Bradyrhizobium diazoefficiens: one gene and its partner. The protein of the gene in region 1 interacts with the protein of each later gene in a pairwise test. Links are inferred from orthologs where the notes say so. Each region holds a gene or a part of one and is shown on either strand. Other genes may lie near its edges.

The links.
Region 2: the proteins of JJB99_RS03705 (region 1) and grxD interact in binary tests that used the Escherichia coli proteins (3 or more experiments, as listed by UniProt). The link is inferred for Bradyrhizobium diazoefficiens from one-to-one orthologs.

The regions. Positions count from the first base shown.
Region 1 is NZ_CP067100.1:796,669-799,745, reverse strand. The notes cover bases 317-3,077. They hold JJB99_RS03705 (BolA family protein), read left to right. Parts: upstream 317-1,442; coding sequence 1,443-1,712; downstream 1,713-3,077. Other genes in these bases: JJB99_RS03700 (HlyC/CorC family transporter), read right to left, coding at 1,841-3,077; JJB99_RS03710 (J domain-containing protein), read right to left, coding at 661-1,293; JJB99_RS03715 (sensor histidine kinase), read left to right, coding at 317-599. Outside these bases: more of JJB99_RS03715, read left to right, coding at 1-316. UniProt on the Escherichia coli protein: Transcriptional regulator that plays an important role in general stress response. Has many effects on cell morphology, cell growth and cell division. Acts by regulating the transcription of many genes, including dacA (PBP-5), dacC (PBP-6), ampC and mreB.
Region 2 is NZ_CP067100.1:3,172,961-3,176,232, forward strand. The notes cover bases 105-3,060. They hold grxD (Grx4 family monothiol glutaredoxin), read left to right. Parts: upstream 105-1,397; coding sequence 1,398-1,724; downstream 1,725-3,060. Other genes in these bases: egtB (ergothioneine biosynthesis protein EgtB), read right to left, coding at 105-1,168; JJB99_RS14940 (O-acetyl-ADP-ribose deacetylase), read left to right, coding at 1,728-2,279; JJB99_RS14945 (serine hydrolase domain-containing protein), read left to right, coding at 2,326-3,060. In the rest of the region: more of egtB, read right to left, coding at 1-104; more of JJB99_RS14945, read left to right, coding at 3,061-3,272. UniProt on the Escherichia coli protein: Monothiol glutaredoxin involved in the biogenesis of iron-sulfur clusters.

The DNA of each region.
Region 1 (3,077 bases):
CGGCCCGCAAGCAGGCGGAAGAGCGGATGATGCTTCTCACCGCCGAAGTCGACCATCGGTCCAACAACCTGCTAGCGGTGATCCAGGCGATGCTGCGGCTAACGAAGGCCGAGAGCGCGGACGAGTTCCAGGCCGTTTTTCAAGGCCGGCTCAGCGCCCTTGCCAACGTGCAGAGACTGTTCTCGGCTTCGCGCTGGACCGGCGCGAGCCTGAAGACGATCGTCGAAGAAGAGCTCCGGCCCTACGCAAGCGGGGACCGCGAACGGGTCCGCATCGAGGGCGAAGACATCCGCCTGCCGGCGATGCTGGCCCAGTCGATCGCAGTTGCCGTCCATGAGCTGGCGACCAACGCCGCCAAATACGGCTCGCTGTCGACGCCTTCGGGCCGGTTGAATATCCGCTGGGAGGCCGATCCGGCCACGTCTCTCGTCCTGCGCTGGTCGGAAAGCGGCGGGCCGGAGGTCACCGAGCCGACCCGCAAGGGTTTTGGGATCGGCGCTGTCGATGGTGTGATCCGGACCTTGCGGGGAAGAATCACCCGGCAATGGAGGCCAGAAGGATTGGTCTGCGAGCTGTCTTTCCCGGAGATCGCGGCCTAGAGCATGATGCTCGACCCATAACCCAAATCGCGATGAGGATTCATCCCGACCTCGTCGCGCTTTAGGCCTCGCGCACCACCGTCTTCAGGTAATTATACGCCTTGATGATCTCGATCAGGCGGTCTTCGGTCGAGCGGTCGCCGCCGTTGGCATCGGGGTGGTGCTGCTTGACCAGCGCCTTGTACTTGCTCTTGACGTCGGCGAGTGTGGAATTGGGGCCGAGACCCATGACCTGGAGCGCCTTGCGCTCGGCGTTCATCACCTTGCGCGTCTCGGCCTTGGGCTGGGCCTCCGGGCCCTTCCGCCAATTCGCACGGCCGTTGATCTCGGAGAACATGCTGAACGGATCGGACGCCATGTCGATCTCGGCTTCCGCACCCTTCTTGCCGCCGTTGGCGCCCATCTTCCAGGTCGGACGGTGGCCGGTCAGCGCATCCTTCTGGTAGCGCGCAACCGCGTCGGCATTCATGCCGGAGAAGAAATTGTAGTTCTGGTTGTACTCGCGCACATGGTTCAGGCAGAAGTGCCAGTACTCACGCTGGTTCTCGCGGCCCTTCGGCGCACGGTGCGCGCCCTTGTTCTGACACCCGGCCCATTCGCAGTTGACCACGGCGTCGCGCGGCTTCACTTCCGGCTGCTTGCCCCGCGGCTTCACGCGGATGGAGTCGAAGAACTTTGATGAATCGATCGGCATGGCTGACTTTGACTACGCAATGCAAAAACCTTCAAGTCTTGACATTGCAATTAGGGCGAAACCCCGTAGCACCTCGGCATTTTTTAGGACCGCCGCCAGAGGCGGCCTATGCAATTGACGGGGCGCTTGCGCACGCTTTAATGGCACTCATGGTTATGAAAGACACTATCAGCAACAAGTTGCAGGAAGCTTTCACGCCGGAAAGCCTGCAAGTCGTCGACGAGTCACATTTGCATGAGGGCCACGCCGGCCATCGGCCAAGCGGCGAGACGCACTTTCGCGTTTATATCGTGTCTGCCGCCTTCAAAGGGAAGAGCCGGGTCGACCGCCACCGCATGATAAATTCGGCGCTGGCGGCGGAACTCTCCGGCACCGTCCACGCGCTCGCGATCCACGCGCAGGCACCGGGGGAAGGGTGACCGCTGTCATGCCCCGCGAAGGCGGGGCATCCAGTACTCCGCGGCGGATGTGGTGGGAGCGAATCCCCAACGCCGGCCTCTGGATACTGGATCGTCCGCCTTCGCGGACGATGACAGCTCGCCATGCGTCAAAACGACGTCCCGGCCCTTCTTGGCTTGGCCCCCTCCAGCTCGGCCTCGCGCGGCACCGGTGAAATACGGAGCGCGGTGATGCGGTTGCGTTCCCGGCGGAGAACGCGGAAGCGGAAGCCGTGGAAGGTAAAACTCTGGCCGCGGTCGGGGATCGAGCGCGCCTCGTGAATGACGAGGCCGGCGACCGTGGTTGCCTCCTCGTCGGGCAGGCGCCAGTCCATGGCGCGGTTGAGATCGCGGATCGGCACCGAGCCGTCGACCACTACCGAACCGTCCGGCTGGGCGCGCACGCCGGCGACCACGACGTCGTGCTCGTCGGAGATGTCGCCGACGATCTCTTCCAGAATGTCTTCCAGGGTCACGAGACCTTCGACTTCGCCGTACTCGTCGACGACCAGCGCGAAATGGGTCTTGCGGCGGCGGAAGGCCTTGAGCTGCTCGGACACAGGCCGCATCTCCGGCACGAACCAGGGCGGCAGCGCGATGGTGGAGACGTCGATGCGCGAGGTGTCGCCGTCGGCGGCGCGGATCGCGCGCAACAGGTCCTTGGCGTGAAGCACGCCGATGATGTTCTCCGGCTTCTCGCGCCAGAGCGGGATGCGGGTGTACTCGGTCGCCAGCACCTCGCGCACCAGCTCCTCCGGCGGCAGGTCGGCATTGATCATCATCATCTCGGTGCGATGGATCATGACGTCGGAGACCTGGAGCTCGCGCAGGTCCAAGAGCCCGCCGAGCATGTCGCGGTCCTGCTTCTCGACCTTGCCCTCGTGATGCAAGAGGTCGACCGCGCCGCGCAGGCGCTCGGTCGGCGACAGGATGGCCTGGTGCTCGCCGGCGAGGCCGAACAGGCGCAGCAACAGGCGGACGATGACTTCGACAATCCGTAATAGGGGCCCCAGCACGTACATGGTCAGCCGCATCGGCCGCGCGACCGCAAGCGCCATGCGGTCCGGCGCATTGATCGCGATGGTTTTTGGCAGCACTTCCGCAAAAATCACGACCAGCGCCGTCATCACGCCGGTGGCGTAGAGCACGCCGACGTCGCCGAACCAGGCGGTGAAGATCGAGGTCGCCAGCGCGGAGGCGCTGATATTGGCGATGTTGTTGCCGAGCAGCAGCGCGCCGATCAGGCGCTCGCGCATGTCGAGCAGGTCCGAGACCACGTCGGCCTCGCGGTTACCCTGCTTGGAGAGGCGGAGCATGCTGGCGCGCGAGGCGCCGGTCAGCGCGGTC
Region 2 (3,272 bases), 2.4 Mb from region 1 along the record:
CCATGAACTTGCCGTTGTACTCCCCGAGCGCGCCTTCGATGGCGCGATAGCCGGGATAGGGTGAGTAGGAAGAACGCGTCCACTGCCAGACGATGCCGAAGGCGTCGTTGAGCTGGCCGGCACGCGCGGCGACCTCCCATTCCATCTCGGTCGGCAGGTGCTTTCCGGCCCAGCGCGCAAACGCATCGGCCTCATAATAGCTGACGTGGCAGACAGGCGCGTCCGGATCGACCGGCTTGAGGCCGGCGAGCGTCATCACCTGCCATCCGCCATCGACCTCGCGCCAATGACCCGGGGCCTGCCAGTCTTCCTTGCTGGCGGCGGCAAAGCCGTCCATCAGCCACAGCGTTGCTTTCGCATAGCCGCCGTCGCGCATGAAGGCGAGCCATTCGCCGTTGGTGACGAGATTGCGCGCGATCTTGACCGGGCCGACCAGGGCGCGATGCGCCGGCTTCTCGTTGTCGAAATGGAAGCTGTCGTCGACATGACCGACGGTGTGGATGCCTTCGTTGAGCATCAGCCAGTTGTCACCGGCGCGCGTCGCGGACGGAAAGCGCCAGTCCGGAACGTAAGCCGGATACACCGGGTTCTGCGCAAAGGCGTGCAGGATATCGGTGAACATCAACTCCTGATGCTGCTGCTCGTGATTGAGCCCGACCTCGACCAGCGGCGCGATCTCGCGCAGCTTGTCTTCGCCAGCCTCGCGGAAGAAGTTTACGACGGCGGCATCGACATAGCGGCGATAGGCGCCGATTTCGCTCGTGCTGGGCCGGGTGATGTCGCCGCGATGATTGCGGGCATGGCGGGGACCGGCGCTGACGTAGTAGGAATTGAACAGGAATGCGAAGTCGGGGTGAAAGGGCCGGTAGCCGGAGGCGTGCTCGCCGAGCAAGAACTGCTCCCAGAACCAGGTGGTATGGGCCCGGTGCCATTTCGTCGGGCTCGCATCCGGCATCGACTGGATCTGCTGGTCTTCCGGCGAGAGCGGTGCGGCGCGGCGCTCGGTCTCGTTGCGGACGGCAACGAACGCCTCCTGGAGCCTGTGGGCGAGGCCGCCGAAATCGGCCGACGGTGACGAAAGCGGGTCGGTTGCCGTAGCGGAGGCTGGTTTCGTCACGTTTTTCTCCAGACTGGACAAGAGAACGTTGTTGGCGTTCCCCGGTTCCAAAACCGAGGTTCGTCCTAGATGGGGCGTCCGTTACGGGATAAAAGTCCTCCCCGGCGTTAATATTAGTGTCATCAGCCCATCGCCCAAGCTGCCGGCCGAGGGGCCGTTCGCCGCCATTTTACTTTGGATGCACAACGGTTTGGGCTACATATATAGGGAAGGATCGGGTTAAATCGGCTGAGCCGGCCCGAAGGAATCGTTGAGGGCTCCGCCCGAGAAGGACACGGATATGAGCATTGAGGAATTCATCGCCAACGAAGTGAAGTCGAACGACGTGGTTCTGTTCATGAAGGGCACGCCGCAATTTCCGCAGTGCGGTTTCTCCGGCCAGGTCGTCCAGATCCTCGACCACATCGGCGTCGGCTATAAGGGCCTCAACGTTCTCGAATCCGCCGAGCTGCGCAACGGCATCAAGGAATACTCGAACTGGCCCACCATCCCGCAGCTCTATGTGAAGGGCGAGTTCGTCGGCGGCTGCGACATCGTCCGCGAGATGTTTCAGGCGGGCGAATTGCAGCAGCTCTTCTCCGAGAAGGGCGTCGCCGTCGCGGCTTGATCAATGACCCGGCTGACGCGCCGGATCGGCGGCGCCAAGCTCGAGGTCATCGTTGCCGACATCACGACACTCGGCGTTGACGCCATCGTCAACGCCGCGAATTCCTCTCTTCTTGGTGGGGGCGGCGTCGATGGTGCAATCCATCGGGCGGCCGGCCCCGAGCTTCTTGCGGAGTGCCGGACGCTCGGAGGATGCCCGACAGGCGGTGCCAAGATCACCAAGGGCTACCGTCTGCCGGCCCGCCATGTCATCCACGCGGTCGGTCCTGTCTGGCACGGCGGCACTCGCGGTGAGGCGGAGGCCCTAAGCTCCTGCTATCGGCGTGCGCTTGAGCTCGCCCAGGCCCATGGACTGAACTCGCTGGCCTTCTCCGCGATCTCGACAGGGGTCTATCGGTTTCCGGCCGACCAGGCCGCGAAGATCGCGGTCCACGCGACCATTGATGCCCTGCCGGCTGCGCCGCTGGTCACTCATGTCATATTCTGCTGTTTCTCCGAGGCAAGCGCGGCGCTCCACGCGGACGTTCTGGCGCGCTACGGCAGCCCTTGTGCCTGATGGCGCGGTCGGTACACTCCGCCGGACCATGTTCCGGGGAGGGGATATGATTTTACAATCTGGACTGCGTGCGCTGGTCTGCGGCGCGCTTCTGTCGCTTGGCGCGATCTCGCTCGCGCGCGCCGAGGGCACTTACGAGATTCCGGCCGGCGCGCATTTCAATCAGGAGAAGCTCGGCAAGATTAGCGAGTTCTTCAAGAACGAGGTCGCGACCGGCAAGATCGCCGGTGCAACCGTGCTGATCAAGCAGCACGGCAAGCCGGTTTTCCACGAAGCCTTCGGTGTGCAGGACGTGGTCAGCAAGGCGCCGATTACCGACAAGACCATCTTCCGCCTGTTCTCGATGACCAAGGCCATCACTTCCGTGGTCGCGATGCAGCTGGTCGAAGATGGCAAGATCAAGCTCGATGATCCCGTTTCGAAATACATTCCGTCCTTCGCCAATGCGAAGGTCGGCGTCGAGATGAAGGCTGAGGACGGCACCAAGTCGCTGGAGCTCGTGCCAGCGAGCCGGCCGATCACGGTGCACGATCTGATGACGCACACTTCGGGCATCACTTATGGCTTCTATGGCGACAGCCTGGTCCGCAAGGCCTATCGCGACGCCAAGATCTATGACGGCGATTTCGACCTCGCCGAGTTCGCCGAGCGCATCGCCAAGCTGCCGCTGCACAACCAGCCGGGCGCGCTCTGGCAATACGGCCACTCCACCGACATTTTGGCGCGCGTGATGGAGATCGCGGCGGGCAAGCCGCTGTTCGAGATCGAACGGGAGAAGCTGCTCAGCCCGCTCGGCATGGTCGACACCGTTTTCTTCGTCACCGACCCCGAGAAGCAGAAGCTGCTGGCGCAGCCGGTGCCGAACGACAGCGATTTCCGCGTCGGCCGCATCAACGATCCGACCGTCATGAAAAAGTGGCAGTCGGCCTCTGGCGGCATGGTCTCGACCATGGCGGACTATGAGCGCTTCGCGCAGATGCTGCTCAACGGCGG